DNA from 3 places in the Micromonospora sp. NPDC047548 genome. Region 2 is predicted to be linked to each of the others. Evidence: riboswitches for the same ligand, from Rfam matches in the RefSeq annotation. Region 2 holds a riboswitch; each other region holds the start of a gene.
What was found. A riboswitch is a leader RNA that binds a small molecule or an ion and turns the genes downstream of it on or off. The one in region 2 is predicted to bind cyclic di-AMP.

Region 1 (8,495 bases), on a different contig from region 2:
CACGTCGCCGGCCAGCACCGTGAACTCGGCGGTGTGCACCGCGCCACCGTGCCGGAAGTCCAGGTAGAGCCGGTAGCTGCCGGCCGAGGGCACCTCGGCGGAGAAGGTCACCGCCGGTCCGGCCGGGGTGCGTCCGTCGCCGGGCACGCCCTCCGGGTGCACGTGCAGGTACGCCAGGTCGCCCTGGCGCAACGCCACCAGGTGCCCGTACGCCCCGAGGTAGGGCTCCAGGTCGGTGACCGGCTGCCCGTCCCGGCTGACGGTCAGGGTCAGCTGGCTGGTACGGCCCGGCTGCGGGGCGCCGGCGAGGGTGACGGTGTAGCCGTCGACCGTGGTGCTGGTGGCCGGGGCGGGCAACGGCCGGGGCTGGAGCTGGCCGGGAAGGGCCACGTCGACCCCGAGGGTGAGCGGCTCGCCGCCCGACGGGGTGAAGTCGGCGAAGGCGCGCCAGACGCCCGGGCCGCCCAGCGGGGAGGCGACCCGCCAGGTGCCGTCGGCGTCCAGTTCGGGGTGGACGTGCCGGAAGCCGGACAGGTCACGCCGCGCGACGATCAGGTGCATCTGCTTGTCGTGGGCCATCTCGTAGCGGGTCACCGGCGCGCCGTCGGGGCCGGCGATCCGGAAGGCGAACTGCCCGGTCGGGGCGTCCACCGGCTGCATCGTGTAGCCACGGTCGGAGACGAGCAGGCCGCCGGGCAGGTGCGCGGCGCCACCCGGGGCGCCCGCGGGGCCGCCGCCGTGGGAGTCGGAGTCGTGGGAGTCGGAGTCGTGGGAGGGGCTGGCGGTGTCGTGGCGGGTGTCGGCGGCTGGCGTGACGGGACCGGCCAGGTGGCCGACCCCGTACGCCGTGCCGAACACCGCCGCGAGGCCGAGGGCGAAACCGCTCAGCTTCGTCGCCGTGTTCATCGTGGTACCTCGGTTCTCTCTCCGTCGGTGACGCGTCACGCCTCGACGAGGTCGTACCCGGCCTCGTCGACCGCGGCGCGCACGGAGTCGGTGTCCAGCGGGCTCTCACTGGTGACGGTGACCTGGCCGGAGGCCAGGTCCACCTGGACGTCCTTGACGCCCTCGATCGCGCCCACCTCGGCGCTGACCGAGTTGACGCAGTGCCCGCAGGTCATGCCCTGCACCTGGTACGTGTTGGTGACCATGGCAGCTCTCCTCTCGTAACCGATGCTATACCCCCCAGGGGTAGCTCGCCCAAGGACCGTAGCATACCCCTGGGGGGTAGGCTATCCTTGTCGCCATGACCACACCGAGCACCCCGACCCGGGGCTACACCGCCAGCAAGGACCAGCTGCTCGCGCGGCTGCGCCGCGTCGAGGGCCAGGTCCGCGGCGTGGAGAAGATGGTCGACGACGACCGGTACTGCATCGACGTGCTGACCCAGATCTCGGCGATCCAGGCCGCCCTGGACAAGGTCGCCCTCGGCCTGCTCGACGGTCACGCCCGGCACTGCATGCGCGAGGGGGCCGCCGAGGGCCGCGCCGACGAGATGGCCGCCGAGATGATGGCCGCCGTCGGCCGCCTGATGAAGCGGGGCTGACCGGGCGACCGCTTCCGGCCGGGACCGGGACCTTCGACCCGGCCACCGCGGGCCCACCGCCCCCGGACACCCGCCGTCGGCGCGACTAGCGTCGGAGGTGGCGACCGGGGCCGGCGCCACCGGCACCGGACCGGCCGCCCGAGTCACGGACGGAGGGCGGCCATGATGGGTTACGCCCCGATGGCGGGCCTCATGTGGATCTGGCCGCTGCTGGTGCTGGCCGGCCTGGCGGCCCTGGGCTATCTGACCTACCGGCTGGCGCAGACGCCGCCGTCGACGGCCGCCGCCTCCTCCTCGGCGCGGACGATCCTCGACGAGCGCTACGCGCGCGGCGAGATCGACGACGAGGACTACCAGCGACGGCGGTCGGCGCTGCGGACCGGGGGCTGACCGGCGCGGTCACGCCGACGGGGCCGGGGGCGTCCGGAGCCGCAACAGCTCCGGACGCCCCGGTCGTGACCGCTCAGAGCCGGGCGAGGATCGTCTTCATGGTGTCGATCTCGCCCTGCTGGGCGGAGACGATCTGCTGCGCCATGGCCTTGGCGGCCGCGTTCGCGCCGCTGGCCAACTCCTCCTGCGCCATGGTGATCGCGCCCTCGTGATGAGCGATCATCATGGTCAGGAACTGCCGGTCGAACTGCTGGCCGGAGGCGTCCGCCAGCTTCCCCATGTCGGCGTCGGACATCATGCCCGGCATGCCGTGGTCCAGGTGGCCACCGGCCGGGCTGCCGGACGGGACGGGCCGGCCCCAGGCGGCGAGCCAGCCGGTCATGGTGGCGATCTCCGGCGCCTGAGCGGCCTTGATCTGGGCGGCGAGGCGCTTGACCTCCGGATCCCGGGCCCGGCTGTCGGCCAGCTCCGACATCCGCACCGCCTGCTGGTGGTGCGGGATCATCATCTGGGCGAACATCACGTCGGCGTCGCCGAACGCGGCGGACGCGCCCGCCGAGGGGCCGCCGCTGGCGCCCGCGGCCGGCAGGTCGTGGCCGGAACCGGTTGAGTGGTTGTCGCCGCCGCAGGCGGCCAGGGCGAGAGCGGCGGTGAGGGTCACGCCGGCCATGGCGGCGCGGCGCGCAATGGTACGAGTAGACACGATCGAAACCTTTCGGTGTGGATGACGTACGCAGCGGACTCCGGACGCGGCGTGGCCGCGTCGGGGCGTCCTATCTGCGCAGCACCGACACCGTGGCGAGGCGGAGCCCGACCGGGCGGGGTGGCGGGGCACGCGGCCCACGCGACGGCCCGGCCGAGTGGCGGAGCGCGACGGCGGGGCGGGCCCGGCCGAGCAGCAGCGCCACCAGCAGCAGCGCGACCGTGACGGCGCCAAGCACCGCCAGACAGACACTCCAGCCGCTCGGGGCATCCCCCGGCTCGGCGGGAAGCGCCAGCGCGCCGCCCGGGTGGGCACCGGCCGGCAGCTCAGCGGGAGCGGCCCGCGGACAGCCGTCCCCGGCGCAGCCATCCCCGGCGCAGTCGTCACCGGCCGCCACCCCGTCGAGGTGGCCGGCGAACGACACCGGCGCGGCGGCGTGGGCGACCGGGGCCGCTTCGACCAGGGCGGCGGCGACCCTGACCGCTTCCGAGAGGGCGGCGGGGGCGACCCTGACCGTCTCCGGGAGGGCGGAGGTGACCAGCGCCCGCTGCGACATGGCGGCGACGTGGTCGTCCGGGTGGGACGCGGCGGAGTGCGTGCCGTGACCGATGGTGTGCATGGCGGCCAGCCCGAGCAGGGTGCAGGCGAACAGCAGCAGCCGGGCCCACCACCCGGCAGTCGACGCCGTCGCCGTCCGCATCCGACCACGCTAACCGACCGTTCGAAGGATCAGAGGCGTACCCGGCGCAGCAGCTGGGCGTTGAGCGCCACCACGATCGTCGAGGCGGACATCAGCACCGCGGCGAGCGCCGGGCTGAGCGCCACGCCCGCCCCGGCCAGCACCCCGGCCGCCAGCGGCAGCGCCACCACGTTGTAGCCGGCCGCCCAGGCGAGGTTCTGCCGCATCTTCCGGTACGCCGCCCGGGAGAGCCGGACCACCCCGGCGACTCCGCGCGGGTCGGATGAGGCGAGCACCACCCCGGCCGACTCGATCGCCACGTCGGTGCCCGCCCCGATCGCGATCCCCACGTCGGCCCGGGCCAGCGCCGGTGCGTCGTTGACCCCGTCACCGACCATCGCCACCCGCAGCCCCCGGCGTTGCAGCCCGGTCACCTGCTGGTCCTTGTTGGCGGGCAGCACCTCGGCGAAGACCTCGTCGACGCCGGGCCGGAAGCCGAGGTCCGCGGCGACCGCCTCGGCCACCGTCCGGGCGTCCCCGGTGACCATCGCGATGGTCCGGATCCCCTCGGCGCGCAGCTGGACGATCGCCTCCCGCGCCTCGGGGCGTACCTCGTCGGCGAGGGCGAGCAGGCCGAGGACGGTGTCCGGCAGGCGGACCAGGTGCAGCACCACCGCGCCGCGCTCCGCCCAGCGCCGGGCCGCCGGCTGAAGCGCTTCGGGCAGCTCCAGCCCCCGCTCGCGCAGGAGTGCGAGGCCACCGACCGCGTACGGCGTACCGTCGATGTCGGCCCGGACGCCGCGCCCCGGCAGCGAGCGGAACCCGGCGGCCGGGGCCCGGCCCCCGCGCCCGGCGGCGGTCGCGACGATCGCCCGGGCCAGCGGGTGCTCGCTGTCCGCCTCGACCCCGGCGGCGAGCCGCAGCACCTCGTCCTCGTCGCGGCCCGGCGCGGCGGCGACCCCGACCAGCGCGTGCTCACCCTTGGTGAGGGTGCCGGTCTTGTCGAAGAGCACCACGTCCACGGTGCGCATCCGTTCCAGCGCCAGCCGGTCGCGGACCAGCACGCCGGAGCGGGCGGCCAGCGCGGTGGAGAGCGCGATCACCAGTGGGATGGCCAGGCCGAGCGCGTGCGGGCAGGCGATCACCAGGACCGTCACGGTGCGCACCACCGCCTCGTTCCGCTCGCCCAGCGCGGTCCATACCAGGGCGGTCAGCACGGCGGTCACGGTGGCGACGTAGAAGAGCCAGGCGGCGAAGCGGTCCGCGAGCACCTGCGCCCGCCCGCCGGACTGCTGCGCCTGCGCCACGAGACGCTGGATGCCGGCCAGGGTGGTCTGGTCGCCCACCGCGTCGACGCGTACCCGGATCGCCGAGTCGGTGGCCACGGTGCCGGCCACCACCCGGTCCCCGACGGCCCGGGGCACCGGGCGGGACTCGCCGGTGACCATCGACTCGTCCAGCTCGGCGGCGCCGTCGACGACGCGCCCGTCGGCCGGCACCCGGCCACCGGGGCGCACCAGCACCACGTCTCCCACCCGCAGGTGGCTCACCGGCACCCGCTCGGTACCGCCCTGCGGCCCGATTCGTTCGGCGTCGTCCGGGAGCAGCGCGGCCAGCGCCGCGAGCGCGCCCCGCGCCTGGCCGATCGCCTTCATCTCCTGCCAGTGCCCGAGCAGCATGATGGTGACCAGGGCGGCCAGCTCCCACCAGAAGTCCAGGTCGAAGGCGCCGAGGCTGGTGGCGAGCGAGGCGGCGTACGCGACGGTGATCGCCATCCCGATCAGCAGCATCATCCCCGGGGCCCGGTCGCGCACCTCGCGGACGGCGCCGACCAGGAACGGCCAGCCACCCCACCAGAAGACCACCGAGCCGAGCACCGGCCCGACCAGGGACCGCCCGGGGAACTCCAGGGAGTAGCCGAACCAGTCCATCACCATGTGGCTGGTGGCGACCACGGGCAGCGTCAACGCCAGGCAGACCCAGAACCGACGGCGGAACATCTCCGGGTCGTGGCCGGCGTGCTTGTCGTGCCCGCGAGGCCGGTCGGGCCCGGGGTGCGCAGCGTGGCCGGCATGCTGGTCCATGCCCCCAAGATGCCCCCTGGGGGCGCTGCCGGTGGTACGAACCGGGCGGATCCGCACCGACCCTGGCTACCATTCTCCGGCCATGACACTCCGCCCGCAGCCGCGCCGGCACCCGGAGGGCGGGACCGGGATACGCGTCCCGGTACGCGCGTCCCGCCAGTGAACCGACCGGCCGGCTGACACGTACCCCGCTCTGGATCGTTGGGAGATTCGAAATGGGCGCCGACCACACCCGTCCCGCTCCGTCCGCCCCGCCAGGTGTGCGGCGGATCCTCGTCGCGGTGGTGGTCCCGCTGTTCGTCGTCACGGTGATCGCCGCGTTGGTGCTCTGGCCGGGTGACTCCGGGCAGACCGACGGCGGCACCGAGCCGCCGCGCCACCACGGCACGGTGACCCGGGTGGTGACCGAACCCTGCCCGTCGACGCCGGAGGCCCCCGGAGGGGCGGCCGAGGGCCCGTGCGGGACGGTGACGGTCCGGGTCGAACAGGGCCCGGACAGCGGCAGCCAGGTGGAGACCCCGGTGCCGGCCGGCCCGGGCGCGCCCAGCGTGGCGGTGGGCGACGAGGTGGTGCTGGTCCAACTCTCCGACCCGGCCGCCCCCACGGCCAGCAGCTACCAGATCGCCGAGCACCAGCGGGGCAAGCCCCTGCTGCTGGTGGTGGCGCTCTTCGCGGCGGCGATCGTGGCGTTCGGCCGGCTGCGCGGGCTGGCCGCGCTGGCCGGGCTGGGCGCCAGCTTCGCCATCCTGTTGGCCTTCGTCGTGCCCGGGATCGCCGCGGGCGGCTCACCGCTGCTGATCGCGATCACCGGCTCGGCGTTGATCATGTTCGTGGTGCTGTACCTGACCCACGGAATCACCGCGCAGACCTCGGTCGCGGTCCTCGGCACGCTGGGCAGCCTGGTGCTGACCGGGCTGCTCGGCACCCTGGCCATCGCCGCCACCCACCTGACCGGGTACGGCAGCGAGGAGGCCACCACGCTGTCGATGTACCAGCGCGACGTCGACCTGCACGGGCTGCTGCTGGCCGGCATCATCATCGGCTCGCTCGGGGTGCTCGACGACGTCACGGTCACCCAGGCCGCCACGGTCACCGAGCTGGCGCACGCCAACCCCGGGCTGTCCCGGACGCAGCTCTACCGGGCCGCCACCCGGGTCGGCCGGGCACACATCGCCTCCACGGTCAACACCATCGTGCTCGCGTACGCGGGCGCCTCGCTGCCGCTGCTGCTCCTGCTCACCGCGGACAGCCGGCCGGTGGGCCAGATCCTCACCAGCGAGTTCCTGGCCCAGGAGATCGTCCGCAGCGCGGTGGCGACGCTCGGCCTGGTCGCCGCCGTGCCGCTGACCACCGGGCTGGCCGCGCTGGTGGCCACCGCCGGCCGTGGCCCGGCCGCCGATCCGGCGCGGGGTGCCGGTCCGGCGCCCACGCCCCGCCCCTCCGCCGACCGGGACGCGGCGCTCGAGGCGCTGAGCGCGCCGCGTCACGGCGGACCGTCCACCCCGGCCCCCGCCCGGTGGCCCGAAGCGGAGAGGAGCACGGACACCGTATGGTGACACTCCGCTGCGTGACCGACGACGACGCGGAACCTGACGAACGCGTCACTCGTCACGCAACGCTACGACGAAATAACGCGATTAGTCGGGTTCTGGACGTAGATCCCCGGCACGACTGTCAGGTACCCTCGCTGCCGGTCACCGCCGAAGGCGCGCTGCGGCGCCTGCGGTGCCGCCGCCCAATCGCCGTACGGCGAGCCGGGGAACCAGGTACATGGGGTGAATCCGCGCGAGCGGTAGGGGCCACTTCCGTCCCGAACCCGTCAGCTAACCCGGTCGGCGGTCGACGGAAGGGAACACTGTGACGGCACCCCTGCGCCACTGGTTGACACCGGTGGTGGCCGTGTTCGCCGCCCTGGCCATCCTCGCCGGGCCGACAGCCGCGATCGCCGCCCCCTCGACGCCCACCCCCTCCGGGCACGAGGAGGACGACGAGCCCAAGCTGCTCACCGACGTCATCGAGCTGCGCAACCGCGAGTACTCGAAGGCCAAGACGCAGCTGGAGAAGTCCAAGAAGCGCCAGCAGCAGCTCGGGCTGGAGGTGCGCCGCGCGCAGGAAGAACTGGTGGCGTTGCAGCCGCAGGCCTCCCAGATCGCCGCGCAGTCGTACCGGACCGGCCGGATCGGTGCGGTGGCGATGCTGCTGGAGAGCGACACGCCGGACTCGTTCGTCAGGCGTGCCGCCGCGCTCGACGAGCTGAACATGGTCAACGCACAAAAGCTGGCCGAAATCACCTCCGCCAAGAACCGCGCGGAGCAGGCCAAGCTGGCGCTCGACGCCGAGGTGCGCGAGCAGCAGAAGCTCACCAACGACATGGCCCGGGAGAGTCGGGAGGCGGAGAAGGCCCTCGCGCTGGTCGGCGGCCGGGGCTTCACCGGCGGCCTGGTCGACGCGACGTCGCCGGTCGCCCGCATCGGTCCCGGCCGGACGGCCGACGGCGGCTGGCGTTCCGAGTCGCGCACCGAGAACGACCCGACCACCTCGGGCCTCATCACGCCGCGCACCCTGCACGCGTACAAGGAGGTCCGGCGGGCCGGCTTCAACCGGTTCGCCGGCTGCTACCGGGCGGGCGGGCCGTGGGAGCATCCGAAGGGCAAGGCCTGCGACTGGTCGTTGCAGAACAGCGGCTTCGCCCCGTGGTACAACAAAGACACCCGGATGTACGGCAACAACCTCGCCGCGTTCCTGATCCGCAACGCCGACCGGCTCGGCATCTATTACGTCATCTGGAACCGGCAGATCTGGTTCCCGGCGACCGGATGGAAGTCGTACAGCGGACCGTCGAACCACACCGACCACGTGCACATGTCGATGTTGTAGCGCGCGACACGTACCGAACGAGGGCCGTCCCCGGTGGGGGCGGCCCTCGTCGCGTCGCGGGATTCAGCCGGCGACGGCGGCCGCGCGGTCGGCCTGGGCCGGCGCGGCGGCGGGCCCGCCGGCGGGCACTGCGGCCACCGTCCGCGCCTCGCCGGCGCTGAGCCGGTACGACATGCCGACCACCGCGCACCGCCCGGCGGCAACCGCGCCGGCCAG
Region 2 (8,495 bases):
CGAGGCCGCGCTGAAGACCGCCTTCGAGGCCACCGGCCGGATCGACCACGTGGTGGTCACCGCCGGCATCCTGGAGAAGGGCTCGCTGGCCGAGATGGACCAGGAGGCCATGGACCGGGTGCTCCAGGTGAACTTCGTCGGCCCGGTCATCGCCGCCAGGCAGTCGCTGCCGTACCTCCAGCAGACCAAGGGCCAGCTGCTGCTCTACACCTCCAGCTCCTACACCCGGGGCCGGGCCCAGTACGCCCTCTACTCCTCCACCAAGGCCGCCCTGGTCAATCTGACCCAGGCCCTGGCCGACGAGTGGGCCGAGTTCGGCGTACGGGTCAACTGCATCAACCCGGAGCGCACCGCGACCCCGATGCGCACCAAGGCCTTCGGTGAGGAGCCGGAGCACACCCTGCTCGCCGCCGAGACGGTGGCCCAGTCATCGCTCGACGTGCTGATCTCCGACCTGACCGGCCAGGTGATCGACGTACGCCGGGCGCCGGGCGAGCCGGCCCCGGTGCCGGCGCAGCCCACGGCCGCCGACCAGGACCGGCTGGCCAGCGGCGTCGACGCCGGCTGACCCTCGACCCGGAGACGAGGGGGCGACATGCGTGGTGACCTGGTCAGGAAACTGATCGCGCGGGGCCTGACCATCGGCCTGGCCGTGGTCGCGTTCCTGGTGGTGGCGCTGACCGGCGCCACCGGCTGGGGCCTGGCGCTGGCGGCGGCCGCGCTGGTCGCGGCCGCGGCGGAGCGCCGGGTCCGCCCGGGCGCCGACATCGGCGCCGAGTCGGTGCTGCTCGCCGCCGGGATCCTGGTCGGGTACGCCCGCCGCCTCGACGACGGCTTCGACCCGGCGCTGGCGCTCACCGCGCTGGTGCTGCTCGGCCTGGTGCTGCTCGTCAGGCCGCTGCGCGACGCCGGCAACCTGGAGATCCGGGCGGCGAACCTGCCGGTGCGCACCTGGACCCCGCTGGTGGCCGCCCGGCTCGGCGGCGCGCTGCTGGCACTGCTCGGGGTGGTGGCGGTGGCCGCCGCGCTCACCCTGCCCGCGCTCGTCGCGCTGGCCGCCGGCCTGCTGGTGGCCGGCGCCTGCGCGGCGGTCGGGCTGGACCTGGCCCGCCGACGGTTCCGGCCGGCGGCCGGGGGCGGGCCGGTGGCCCGGGCGCTGCGGGCGCACCAACCGGAGTTCCTGCTCTACTTCTCCGCTCCCCCCGGCTCGGAGTACCAGGTCACCATGTGGCTGCCATACCTGGAGCGGCTCGGTCGGCCGTTCCTGGTGCTGCTGCGGGAGCCGGAGCTCCTGCCGACGGTCGCCGCCGCCACGAGCGCCCCGGTGGTCTACTGCCCGACGCTCAAGGCGCTGGACGAGGCGCTGGTGCCGAGCCTGCGGGTGGCGTTCTACGTCAACCACGGCGCGAAGAACAGCCACTGCATCCGGTTCTCCCAGCTCACCCACGTGCAGCTGCACCACGGCGACAGCGACAAGGCGCCGAGCGCCAACCCGGTCTCGGCGATCTTCGACCGGATCTTCGTGGCCGGACCCGCCGCCGTCGAACGGTACGCCCGCGCCGGGGTGGAGATCCCGGCGGAGAAGTTCGTCGTGGTGGGCCGCCCGCAGGTCGAGGCCATCGACGTACGCACCGAGCCGGCCACCGGCCTGCCGAACCCGACCGTGCTCTACACCCCGACCTGGACGGGGCACCACGCCGACGCCAACTACTGCTCGCTGCCGGTGGCCGAGACGCTGGTGCGCCGGCTGCTGGACCGGGGGGCGACGGTTATCCTGCGGGCCCACCCGTACACCGCGCAGAACCCGGCCTCGGCCCGACAGCTGGCCCGGCTGACCGAACTGCTGGCGGCCGACCGGGCCAGCACCGGCCGGCAGCACCTCTGGGGCGCCGCCGCGAGCCGCGAGCTCTCCCTGGTCGACTGCGTCAACCGGGCCGACGCGCTGGTCTCCGACGTCTCCGGGGTGATCTCCGACTTCCTCTACTCGGGCAAGCCGTACGCGGTGACCGACATGGGCGTGGACGGCGACGACTTCGTGGCGCGGTTCCCCCTCGCCGGCTCGGGCTACACGCTGCGGCGGGACATGTCCAACGTCGACGAGGTGCTGACCCGGCTGCTGGACACCGATCCGCTGGCGTCCGCCCGCTGGGAGACCCGCCGCCGCTACCTGGGCGACTTCCCCGCCGACTCGTACGCCGACGGGTTCCTCGACGCGGCCCGGCGCGAGCTGGCGCCGGGCTGGGAGCCGCCGGCGCCGCGCGCGTCGGAGGCCCTGACGCGCGACGGCACCGCCGTCTCCCGCACCGCCTGAACCCCCGTATCCGACGCCCCGCGCCGCCCCGGCGGGCACGGGACGTCGGGCTGTCCGGGCTGCTCACGGGCACCGGGACGGGGCCGCGCGGCGAGCGGCGTCACGACCACCTCGCGGTCGACCTGCCCACGCCAGCCGCGGCCCGCCCGTCCGCCACGCTCACAGGTACGGGTCGAGCAGGGCCAGCACCGCCATCGGGTCCTCGATGTGGGCGTTGTGCCCGAGGCCGGGCAGCGTCACGACGGGCACGCCCAGCTCGGTCAGCTGCGCGTCGCTGACCATCGGGTCGTGCTCGCCCCGGGCCAGCAGCACCGGGACGTCGGTGGCGGCCAGCAGGGCCGGCAGGTCCGGCGCGCCGACCGCGAAGGCGGCCGGGTCCATGGCGAGCCGCCAGCGGCCGTCCTCGGCGCGCAGGCCGGCGTCGACCACCGGGTGGTCCGGCGCGAACAGCCCACCGAGGCCGGCCACCTTCAGGTAGCGGCGGGCCGCGTCGTCCCGGCTGGCGAACCAGGTCATCGGGCGCTCCGCCAACTCGCGCGCCCTGGCCAACTCGCCCGGCGACCAGACCGTCTTGATGCCCAGCCCGACCACCGCGTCGACCGGGAGCCCGCCGTCGCGGGCGGCGAGCGCCAGCGCGACCACGCCGCCGAGAGAATGGCCGAGGACCACCAGCCGCTCACCCGGCCGCCCGCCCTCGGCCACCGGACCGAGCCCCGTCGCGACCTGACCGGCGAACCCGGCGAAGGAGTACCCGGGCAGCGGCGGCGAGAAGCCGTGCCCGGCCAGGTCCGGCGCCAGCCAGCGGCCCGGCCAGCGGTGCTCCAGCAGCGGCGCCCAGGGCAGCCAGACGTCGCCGGTGGCGCCCATCCCGTGCAGCACCAACATCAGCCGGCGGGTACCCGAGTCGTCGGTCATGGGCCGCAGTGTGCCACCGCCCGGTTCCGCCGCGCGAGACCCGCTTCGACGGCGACGGGCACCGGCCCCCTCGGGGAGCCGGTGCCCGTACGCGCAGTGGTGTCGATCAGGCGGAGTAGCCCCGGGTGGCGATCCAGTTGGCCAGGTCGATGGTGCTCATCCAGTACGACGGCAGGTTCGGGTCCGCCGAGTCGGCGATCCGGACCGTCCGGCCGTCGTTCTTGTAGCCGACCACGGCGATGTAGTGGCCGCCCGGGAAGGAGTGCCAGCCGCCGTCGGTGTCGGTGGCGGTGCCGGCGATGTTCGCCACCACGCCCCGCCGGTCGGTGATCGTCGCGACCACGTCGGCCTGAAGCTGGTCGATCTGCGCCGAGCTCGGGGTGCCCGCGAACATCCGGGTCCGGTACGGGTCGCCCTTGACGAACTGGTTCAGGCCCCGGGTGGTGTCCAGCGCGGAGTTGGTGCCCATCTCGGTGGTGCCGAGGGGTGCCTCCAGCTCGTACTGGGTCCGCTCGATGCCGGCCGCGCTGAGCGCGTTGCGCACCGCCGCCGGACCGCAGTTGTAGTAGGCGGTCTGCGCCTGGTAGTCGTACGTCAGGACCTTGGTCGACGGCGGCTTCGGGGTCGCCTCGCTGGTCACGTCCGGGTCCGCCGTGGCCTTGGCGGCGCTGGACGACGGCGAGGAACTGGCCGAGGGCGAGGCGCTGGCTGAGGGCGACTGGTCGGCGGACGGGGTGGTGGCGACGCGGGCCTGGCTGCGGGTGGCGACGTCGTCCAGCCGGGGTGCCACCTCGGCGACGGCGGCCGAGGCCTGCTGGCGGGCGGGCGGCTCGCCGGGGGACAGGGTGGCGGCGCCCGAGACCAGCACCAGCGCGGCGGCCGAACCGGCGACGAGCTGGTACGGCCGCTCGGTGGCCAGCCGGCGCAGCTGCCGCTTCAGGGTGTGCTTCACGTGTTTTCCTCCACGGTACGAGGGCGGGAGCGGCGTGCCGGACCGGCGCGTGACGGGACGTCACCCGCGGGGTAGGAACCGGCGTGGGGGCCGCTCGGCGGGGGTGCGCCCGGTCAGTGGCCGGGCGGCGGGATGGGTTCCGGAATCAGCTCGCGAGGGCGCGGCGGACCGGCGGAAGCACCCCGGTACCGAGGTGGGGAGAAAACCGAGGGATGCGAGCGTGCTGCACGAGGAGGAAACTCCTTCCGACGCCGCCTACCGGGTTAGCTGACGGATTCGGGCGGGAAGAGCGCCCTACCACGGGCCGTGGCCTGCGGATTCACCCCGGACGTGCATGGGTCCCCGGTTCGTGGAAATCCACGATTGAGCGGGTCAGCGCGGCGTCGCCTCTTGCGATCGGAAACCGCACCGGACCGGGGCGACACTACTGGCCGGTCGGCGCGCCCGCAAAGGGCTGCCAGCTGCTTAAACATGATCAGGGCGACGAATTTGCCGTACAGTCCGGCACTGACGCTATTCAATGGGACAGGCGGTTTTCGAGGGACCTCCGGGCGACAACCGGACGAGGCGGCGGTAACCGCTCCGGATTGCCGCAATCGATGTCACCGACTGTGCCCGGATGGCCGGTTTCCCCAGCACCGTGACGTGGTTCACGCCAATTCGGGTAACGATCTGGACCCGGTCGCGCCGTCATCCCACCCGGGCGGGCCGCCAGCGCGCCGCGGGCGCCGTACGCGCCGCCGCCGTCGCCCGCTGGGCGGGCACCCGCACCGGGCGCAGCCGCCCCGCCGCCGCGTACGCCTCGACGGCCAGTGCACGGGCCGCCTCGGCGGCCAGTTCGGCGTCCCGCCACGCCGACCACTCCCGCCCGGCCGCCGCCCGGTACGCGTCCCGCCGGCCGCCGCGTACCGCCCGGGCCAGCAGCACCTCCTGCTCGACCGGGTGCCGCCGGGGGTCCCAGCCGTCCCGGTGCGCGAAGATGTCCCGCAGCCGCTCCACCGGCAGCTCGCCCCGCCAGTGGGCCGCCACCGCCGCCTGGTGCAGCCAGCGCTCCCGGCCGGCGTACTCGGCCGGCGTGCGGGGGGTGTACGGGGCGGGCAGGGCGCCGGCGCCGGCGAACCGGCGGGCGGCGCTCTCCGCCTCGTCGTACGCCGTCCAGGCCCGGTCCACCTCCTCCTGGGCGGCCAGCCAGGCCTCCCGCCGCCGACGCGCGGTCTGGGCCGCGCCGGCGGCGGCGACGACGACCTCCTCGGCGTACCGGCGCAGGTCCGCCAGCTCGGTCGCCGGGTCGGCGGTCAGGGACGGGTCGGCGGCCGGCTCGGCGAGGGCGCCGTCCCGTTCGGAGCGGGCGGCCAGCACGGTGAGCCCGGTCAAAGCGAGCACGAGCAGGACCGACCAGATGGCGGCGGCGGTCGGGACCTCGACGAGGAACTGGTAGAGGACGGTGTTCACGGTCGGGACCTCCCGGGAGCGGGATGCGGCAGAGGGGTCCGTACGCCGACCTGCGGGCGACGTGGCGACGCCGGGGGGCGGCGGCGCGTGCCGGCGGGCGGGTGCGGTGGTGAGGTTCTCGAAGACGCGGTCGCGGGTCGCCCCCGCGTGGCGGTCAGCCGACCGGCGGAGCGCGGGGGCCGGTGGCGCCGGCGGAGAGCCCGGTCAGCGGCAGCGGCGGCGCGGTGACCGGGCGAGCCGGGCGGCCGGCCGGGTCGAGCGAGGCGGCCGGGTCGAGCGGGGCGGCGTGCGGGCCGGCGAAGGCGCGGCCGGCGATCGGAGCGTCCCCGGCGGGGAGCGTCACGGTCGCAGCGTCCCCGGCAGGGAGCGTCACGGACGCAGCGTCCCCGGCAGGGAGCGTCACGGTCGCAGCGTCCCCGGCAGGGAGCGTCACGGTCGCGACGCCGGCCGCGCGGACGGCCTCGGGCACCGCCAGGCCGGCGAGGGCCGGGGCCCCGTCCGGGCTCGCGGCGGCGGACAGCGCGCCGCCGTCCGGCAGGGCCGGACCGCCGAGGGAGAGCGCGACCGCCACAGCAAGGCTGGTCAGCAGCCGGGAACTCCAGCGCGCCACCCACCACAGAGGACTCATGAGCGCGACCGGAAGCACAATCCCACGCTACCGCCGATGCCGGGTGATCGCAGCGCCGCCGGGCGTGTCGCGCCGTGCCGGCCCGCAGTCCGCGTGATGCCGACGAACGCCTGCGGTTTGCGGCGAGTCGCGCAATCCAGCGAAAATGTCACCGCGACATGCCGCAATCCGCGTGAGGTGGACGGGCGCGGGCGTCGCCGCGTGAGCCCGCCGCACCGCACCGCACCGCGTGGACACGGCTCAGTGCAGGTCGCGCGGGCCCGCGTACTCTACCGGTCGGCCGGCCGTCGCGTCGGCGGCCGGTCGCGGCGCCGGTGCGGCGCGACGTCGGGGTCCAGCGTGGACGGACCAGCCGCCGGGGCGGGACCGGGCCGGCGTCGGGGGGCCAGGCGGCGCATCATCGGCGTCTCCACCCAGCGGTGCAGCAGGGCGGCCAGCACCAGGTTCACCGCCAGGAAGCCGAACACCGCCTGCGGCCCCCCACCAGCCGGGCAGCCCGACGCCGAGGTGGCCGGTTGCCCGCAGCACGGTGACCATCACCAGCACGTGCACCGGCGTGGTATCCGAAGACCAGCATCGCGGCCACCCAGCGCAGCCCGGTCAGCGAGGGCAGCCGGCTCGCCGCAGCGGTCGGTGCGCTCACCGCACTCGTCATGCCGGGCACCCCACCGTCGCCACGCTCACCCGCACGCTCTCCTCCCCCGGCCGCTCGGCGCCGCGACCGCGGCCCGGCACCGGTCCCACCGTCCGGGCACCCTACCGGCTGGTGGGGCCGCCGCCATCCGGCCCGGGGACGCGGGAGCAGCGGCAGATGTACGGCAGCTGCCGATTGCCCTAATATTCCGGGACCCGCAGCCGACGTCGTGCCCGGCGGCGGGTCGGCCGGCATCCTCCCTCCGGGCCGCCCCGGCACGGGTGGACCACGAATGGAGTGGCGATGCACCAGCGGATCCTGATGCGGGCGAAGAAGGGCCCGTTCGACGTCCGCTCTGCGGAGGAGGCCTTCGAGGGAGACTGGATCGGGGTCAACAACGGCAACCTCGTCTTCAGCCACGCCGCGCACAAGCTACTCAGCACGACGACCGCCGAGATCACGCCGACCGAGTTCAAGGTGAACCCCCGGGACGCCGACGAGATCAACGACCGTTACGACGTCTACGTCGTACCGCTGGCCAACGCCTTCCGGCGCAGCTACGCCCACCGCATCGAGCTGATGACCCGGCTGGTCGAGCGGCTGAAGATCCCGGTGGTCGTGCTCGGCGTCGGGGTGCAGACCGACATGACCGGCGACCGGGAGTACCTGCGCCCGATCGACGACGTGGTCAGCCGGTTCGTCCGCGCGGTGCTCGACCGCTCGCCCAGCATCGGCGTACGCGGCGAGATCACCGAGAGCTACCTGCGCACCCTCGGCTTCTCGGCGGTCGAGGTGATCGGCTGTCCGTCGATGTTCCTGCACGGCGACCGACTGACGGTGCGGAAGGCCAAGCCGACGCTGGAGCTCCAGGACCGGGTCGCGCTGACCGTCTCCCCGTACGTGAAGTCGATGGCGAAGATCATCGCCTCGCACCACCGGCGCTACCCGAACCTGCGCTACCTGCCGCAGGACCTGACCACCCTCGGCACGCTGCTGCACGGGGACGCCCCCGAGGACCGGGGTAAGACCAGCCCGATCCCGGTGCACACCTCCCACCCGCTGTTCGTCGAGGACAAGGTGCGGATGTTCCTGGACCCGTGGACCTGGATGGACTACCTCTCCGGGTTCGACTTCGCCTTCGGCACCCGGATCCACGGCACCATCACCGCGCTGGTCGCCGGCACCCCCGGCTACCTCTTCGCGCACGACTCGCGCACCCTGGAACTGGCCCGGTACTTCGACATCCCGCACCGGACGATGAAGGAGGTGCCCGCCGACGTGGACGCCGCACAGCTCTACGCCGAGGCGGACTACACCGCCCTGCACGCCGGTCATCGGGCCCGCTACGAGCGGATGACGGCCTTCCTCGCCAGGCACCGGCTCGGCAACGCGTTCGACGACGGGGACGCCGCCGCCCGCTTCGACGAGCGGGTACGTGCCACCACCTTCCCGCCCGCCGTCCGCCCGGCCACGGCGACCTCCCCCGAGGAACTGCTGGAGCGGATCCAGTGGCTGCGGGACCGCACCACCGCGCTGGGCGGCCAGGTGCAGGCGCTGGAGGAGCAGCGGCTGCGGGCCCGGGTCAAGCGGGCGGTCGGCGGGC
Region 3 (4,704 bases), on a different contig from region 2:
TTCCGCGTTCTCCGCAGCGCCGACCGAGGCCTGCGCCGAGCCGGCCGACGTCCACTCGGACGCCCGGATCAAGGCCGGTGGGATCGCCAAGCACGAACCCAACGAGCTGACCGCCAAGCAGGTCCGTGAGCGCGAGGCCGACCTCGCCGCGGCGCTGCGCGAGCGGGCGAGCTTCCGCGCCGGCGCCCAGGCCGCCGCCCCGCTGGCCACCGTCAGCATCCCGGTCGTCGTGCACGTCATCCAGCGGGACAGCACCCGGGCCGGCGGCAACATCCCGGACTCGCTGATCAATTCACAGATCAGCGTCCTCAACCAGGCCTACAGCGGCGCCACCGGTGGCGCGGCGACCGCCTTCAGTTTCCAGCTCCAGAAGATCAACCGGGTGACCAACCCGTCCTGGTACCCGATCGTGCAGGGCTCCTCGGCGGAGCGGTCGATGAAGACGTCGCTGCGCGAGGGCGGCAAGAACACCCTGAACATGTACCTGGGCGAGCTGAGCAGCGGCCTGCTCGGCTGGGCGACCTTCCCGCAGAAGAAGCTGAACAGCATGGACGGCGTGGTCGTGCTGAGCGAGTCGCTGCCGGGTGGCACCGCCACCAACTACAACCAGGGCGACACGGGCACCCACGAGATCGGCCACTGGCTGAACCTCTACCACACCTTCCAGGGCGGTTGCGCCGGCTCGGGTGACAGCGTCGACGACACCCCGGCCGAGGCCTCGCCGGCGTTCCAGTGCCCGACCGGGCGGGACACCTGCACCGCAGCGGGCCTGGACCCGATCACCAACTTCATGGACTACACCTACGACTCGTGCATGTACCAGTTCACCGTTGGTCAGGCGAGCCGCATGCTGACCGCGTGGAACGCCTACCGCGCGGCGTAACACCACAGCAGACGCCGGTGCCGGCTCCGTCGCACGACGGGGCCGGCACCGGCGTTTCCGCGTCAGGCGGCGGGGCGGCGGGTGTCGAAACCGTGGCGGCCGTGGCGGGCCGGCCGCCGATCGGGTACGCCCGCGGCGTCCCCGCCACAATGGGCCGCGCCCGGGTCGAGCCAGACCTGGACGCCGGGCCGCCCCTGACCCTCGCCGGACGGCCCGAGCCCACCCTGGTCGTGGCGGGTCAGCATCGCCACGTCGACGCTGAACTCGAAGAGCCGCCAGTCGACCTGCGGCGCCGCCCGCCCGATGCGGGCCACCCGGGCGACCCGGGCCGGGTCGGTGACCAGTTGCGCCCGGCCGGCGACGTACGCCTCGTCGTCGCTCTCCTCCGGCGGGAACGAGTGCAGGGCGTACCGCCCGTCGCGTTCGAGGTCGCGCCGCTTGGGCGAGTCGACGACGAAGCAGAACAGGCCCTCGTCGGTGATCACGGGGCAGACCGGGTGCACCCGGGGCCCACCGTCGGCGCGGACGGTGGCCAGGTAGCCGAAGCCCGGCCCGTACTGCTGCAGGAGAAGGCGGATCCCGTCGGCGAGTCGGGGCTCGTCAGCGGCGAATTCGGACCAGGAAGCCATACGGACATCCTATCGAACACGTGTACGAAAGTGCAGTCCGACACGCAGGTCGCCCGGTCCGCTTCGATATGGTGTGCCGATGCTGCTCTCCGACCGCGACCTGGTCTCCGAGATCAAGACCGGCACGCTCGCGCTGGAGCCCTTCGAGCCCACGCTGGTGCAGCCATCCAGCATCGACGTCCGCCTCGACAAGCTCTTCCGGGTCTTCAACAACCACCTGTACACGCACATCGACCCGGCGATCCAGCAGGACGAGCTCACCTCGATGGTCGAGGTCCCCGAGGGCGAGCCGTTCGTGCTGCATCCCGGCGAGTTCGTGCTCGCCTCCACGCTGGAGGTGATCTCCCTCGGCGACCAGCTCGCCGGCCGCCTCGAGGGAAAGTCGAGCCTGGGCCGGCTCGGCCTGCTCACCCACTCGACCGCCGGCTTCATCGACCCGGGCTTCTCCGGGCACGTGACGCTGGAGCTGTCGAACGTGGCGAACCTGCCGATCACGCTCTGGCCCGGCATGAAGATCGGCCAGCTCTGCATCTTCCGGCTTTCGTCCCCGGCCGAGCACCCGTACGGCTCCGCCGTCTACGGGTCGCGCTACCAGGGCCAGCGCGGGCCGACCCCGAGCCGCTCCTGGCAGCACTGGCGTACCTGGCCCACCCGCTGACCGCCGCGCCGGGCCCCTGGAACCCCGGGGGCCCGGCGCGCGCTCAGCCCGGCCGGCCGTAGCTGTTGACCGGCCCGTCGTCGACCCGCTTCATCTTGATCGGCACTCCCGCCTGGGAGGCGTGGACCACCCAGCCGTCGCCGACGTACATGCCGACGTGGTGCAGGTCGGCGTAGTAGAAGACCAGGTCGCCGGGGCGCAGGTCGGCCCGGCTGACCCGGGCGGTCACCTGGCGCTGCTGGCGGGCGTTGTGCGGCAGCGAGACACCGGCCTTCGCCCACGCCGCGAGCATCAGCCCGGAGCAGTCGTACGAGTTCGGGCCCTCGGCGCCCCAGACGTAGGGCTTGCCGATCTGCGCGCAGGCGAACTTGACCGCGGTCCCGGCCGGGCCGCCGGGGTAGCCGGCCGGGCACGGGGCCGGGCGCAGCGGGCCGCCGCCACCGTTGCCGTACACCTTCAGCCGCAGCTTCTGCAGCCGGTCGATCTCGGCGTTGATCTGCTTCTTCTTCGCGGCCAGCTGGGCCTCGGTGCGGGCGAGCTGGGCGACCATCTCGTCCAGCGGCGCCTTTTTCGCGGCGAGCTGGTCGCGCAGATCCTTGACGGCCTGCACGTCGCGCTGCTGCCGCTCGGCGAACCGGTCGAGCAGTTCGAGCTGGTTGACCAGTTCGCTGGGCGAGCGGCTGCCGAGCAGGGCGTTGACGGCGGAGACGCCCTGCCCCTTGTACGCCTCGGCGGCGAGGCTGCCGAGCTGGTTCATCGCGAGGTCGACCTGGAGTTGCAGCGGTTCGATCCGCTTGGCCAGCGCGGCGGCCTGCCGGCGCTTGGCGGCGAGGTCCTGCCGGGTGGCGTTGTGCTGCTCGATGATCGGTTCGAGGGTGTTCCAGTCCTGGTCGATCTGCCGCTCGATCTCGGTGACCGAGGGTTCGGCATGGGCCGCCGTGGCGCCACCGGTCAGGACGACGGCGGCACCGGCGAGGGCGGCGAGGGCGGTGGTGAAGCGGGACCAGCGTGGGCGCGGCGCAGCCGTCCGCCGGGCGACCTGGGTCGACCGGTGCGACGGTGACCGCGGGGCATGGTGTGCCACCGGGCTCCGTACTCCTTCTTCCGCGACCGCCTACCGGGTTAGCTGACGGGTTCGGGCGGGAAGGGAGCGCCCTACCGCAGTGGCTGCGGATTCACCCCGGCGTACCTGGGTCCCCGGCTCGCCCGGAGGCGACTCGGCGGTGCCGGCCGCTGCCGCCCGGGTTGGACGGATCGTCGGCGGCCGACAAATGACCAGAGTAGAGACGACCGTTATCGATCCGCAACCCGACGTGCCGTGCCGGGTCCGGATACGCGGAACCCCCGGTCGAGGTGACCGGGGGTTCGCGGTGAGGTCGGACGGGTCAGCTCGGTCGTCGGAACCCGGCGACCGGCATGTAGTCGATGCTGGAAACCTGGACCGGCTTGCCGGTCCGGGGCGCGTGGACCATCAGACCGTTGCCGAGGTAGAGACCGACGTGGTGCAGGTCGCTGTAGAAGAACACCAGGTCACCCGGGCGTGCCTCGGAACGCGGGATGGACCTGCCCTCGTTCCACTGGGCGCCGGTGTGGTGGGTCAGATAGATCCCGGCGGCCTTGTAGGCGTACTGGGTGAGGCCGGAGCAGTCGAACGAGCTCGGCCCGTCGGCGCCCCAGACGTACGGTTTACCGGTCTGCTGGCAGGCCACCCGGATGGCGGTCTGCGCGGCGGAGCTCACCACGCCGTTGATGGTCGGGCAGCCAGCTGTCTTGACTGTGGTCTTCGGCATCGCCGCCTGGAGCCGCTTGATCTCGGCGTTGATCTGCGATTTCTTGGCGGCCAGCTCCTTCTCCTGCTTGACCTCCGCGGCGATCAGCGCGTCGAGCTTCTGCTTCTCGCCGTCGTACTTCTGCCGGGTGTCGGTGACGACCTGGAGCTCCTTGCGCTCCCGCGCGGCGAGGCGGTCCAGGATGGTCAGCTGCTCGGTCAGGGTGCCCGGTTTGGCGCTGATCAGCAGCGCGGCGAGGTCCTGCGAGGGGCCCGTCATGTAGTAGCGGGAGGCGAGGTCGCCGACCCGGTTCATGGCCAGCTCGGTCTGCAGGGCCAGCGGCTGGATCTTCTTCTCCAGCTCGGCGGACTTCTTGCGGTTGACCTTCAACTGGGCGCGGACCTTGTTGTACTGCTCGATGGTCGGTTCGAGCTGTTCCCACTGCTTGTCGATCGCCGCCTCGATCTCCTCCGGGGTGGGCGCGGCGTGCGCCGGCACGGCGAGCATCCCGGCGCCGACGGCCACGGCGGCGAACAGTGTGAGCAGGCGGCGGGCGACCCGCCGCAGGCCGACCGGGCGAGCTGGCGGACGACCCTGGGCGTGACGATGGGGGGGCATGGTTGCCACCAGCACCGACTCCTTAGCGACCGACCGCCAGGCGCCTCGCTGAGGGGAAGGCGGAGGCAGACGACCCACAGCGGTCGGTGCCCCACATTAGGGAAGCGGCGGGTCGAATTCAAGGTGGGTCATTGCACCATCACATCT

Region 1: linked by a shared signal. The riboswitch ahead of ABZ807_RS10525 (hypothetical protein) and the one ahead of ABZ807_RS03250 (C39 family peptidase) in region 2 are both predicted to bind cyclic di-AMP.
Region 3: linked by a shared signal. The riboswitch ahead of ABZ807_RS07530 (NlpC/P60 family protein) and the one ahead of ABZ807_RS03250 (C39 family peptidase) in region 2 are both predicted to bind cyclic di-AMP.

The regions. Positions count from the first base shown of each region.
Region 1 covers NZ_JBEYTI010000007.1:187,212-195,706, reverse strand. Annotated here, with positions in the region: gene ABZ807_RS10565 (hypothetical protein) at 1-906, opposite strand, end outside; gene ABZ807_RS10560 (copper ion binding protein) at 942-1,151, opposite strand; gene ABZ807_RS10555 (metal-sensitive transcriptional regulator) at 1,247-1,546, shown strand; gene ABZ807_RS10550 (SHOCT domain-containing protein) at 1,709-1,936, shown strand; gene ABZ807_RS10545 (DUF305 domain-containing protein) at 2,010-2,606, opposite strand; gene ABZ807_RS10540 (hypothetical protein) at 2,710-3,339, opposite strand; gene ABZ807_RS10535 (heavy metal translocating P-type ATPase) at 3,369-5,402, opposite strand; gene ABZ807_RS10530 (YibE/F family protein) at 5,618-6,958, shown strand; cyclic di-AMP (ydaO/yuaA leader) riboswitch at 7,125-7,255, shown strand; gene ABZ807_RS10525 (hypothetical protein) at 7,260-8,279, shown strand; gene ABZ807_RS10520 (carbonic anhydrase) at 8,343-8,495, opposite strand, start outside.
Region 2 covers NZ_JBEYTI010000002.1:306,795-315,289, forward strand. Annotated here, with positions in the region: gene ABZ807_RS03235 (bifunctional cytidylyltransferase/SDR family oxidoreductase) at 1-568, shown strand, start outside; gene ABZ807_RS03240 (CDP-glycerol glycerophosphotransferase family protein) at 596-2,311, shown strand; gene ABZ807_RS03245 (alpha/beta fold hydrolase) at 2,471-3,226, opposite strand; gene ABZ807_RS03250 (C39 family peptidase) at 3,333-4,178, opposite strand; cyclic di-AMP (ydaO/yuaA leader) riboswitch at 4,416-4,558, opposite strand; gene ABZ807_RS03255 (hypothetical protein) at 4,869-5,630, opposite strand; gene ABZ807_RS03260 (hypothetical protein) at 5,785-6,258, opposite strand; gene ABZ807_RS03265 (hypothetical protein) at 6,528-6,725, opposite strand; gene ABZ807_RS03270 (polysaccharide pyruvyl transferase family protein) at 7,196-8,495, shown strand, end outside.
Region 3 covers NZ_JBEYTI010000005.1:162,788-167,491, reverse strand. Annotated here, with positions in the region: gene ABZ807_RS07545 (zinc metalloprotease) at 1-883, shown strand, start outside; gene ABZ807_RS07540 (pyridoxamine 5'-phosphate oxidase family protein) at 946-1,512, opposite strand; gene dcd (dCTP deaminase) at 1,592-2,170, shown strand; gene ABZ807_RS07530 (NlpC/P60 family protein) at 2,214-3,254, opposite strand; cyclic di-AMP (ydaO/yuaA leader) riboswitch at 3,267-3,403, opposite strand; gene ABZ807_RS07525 (NlpC/P60 family protein) at 3,556-4,572, opposite strand.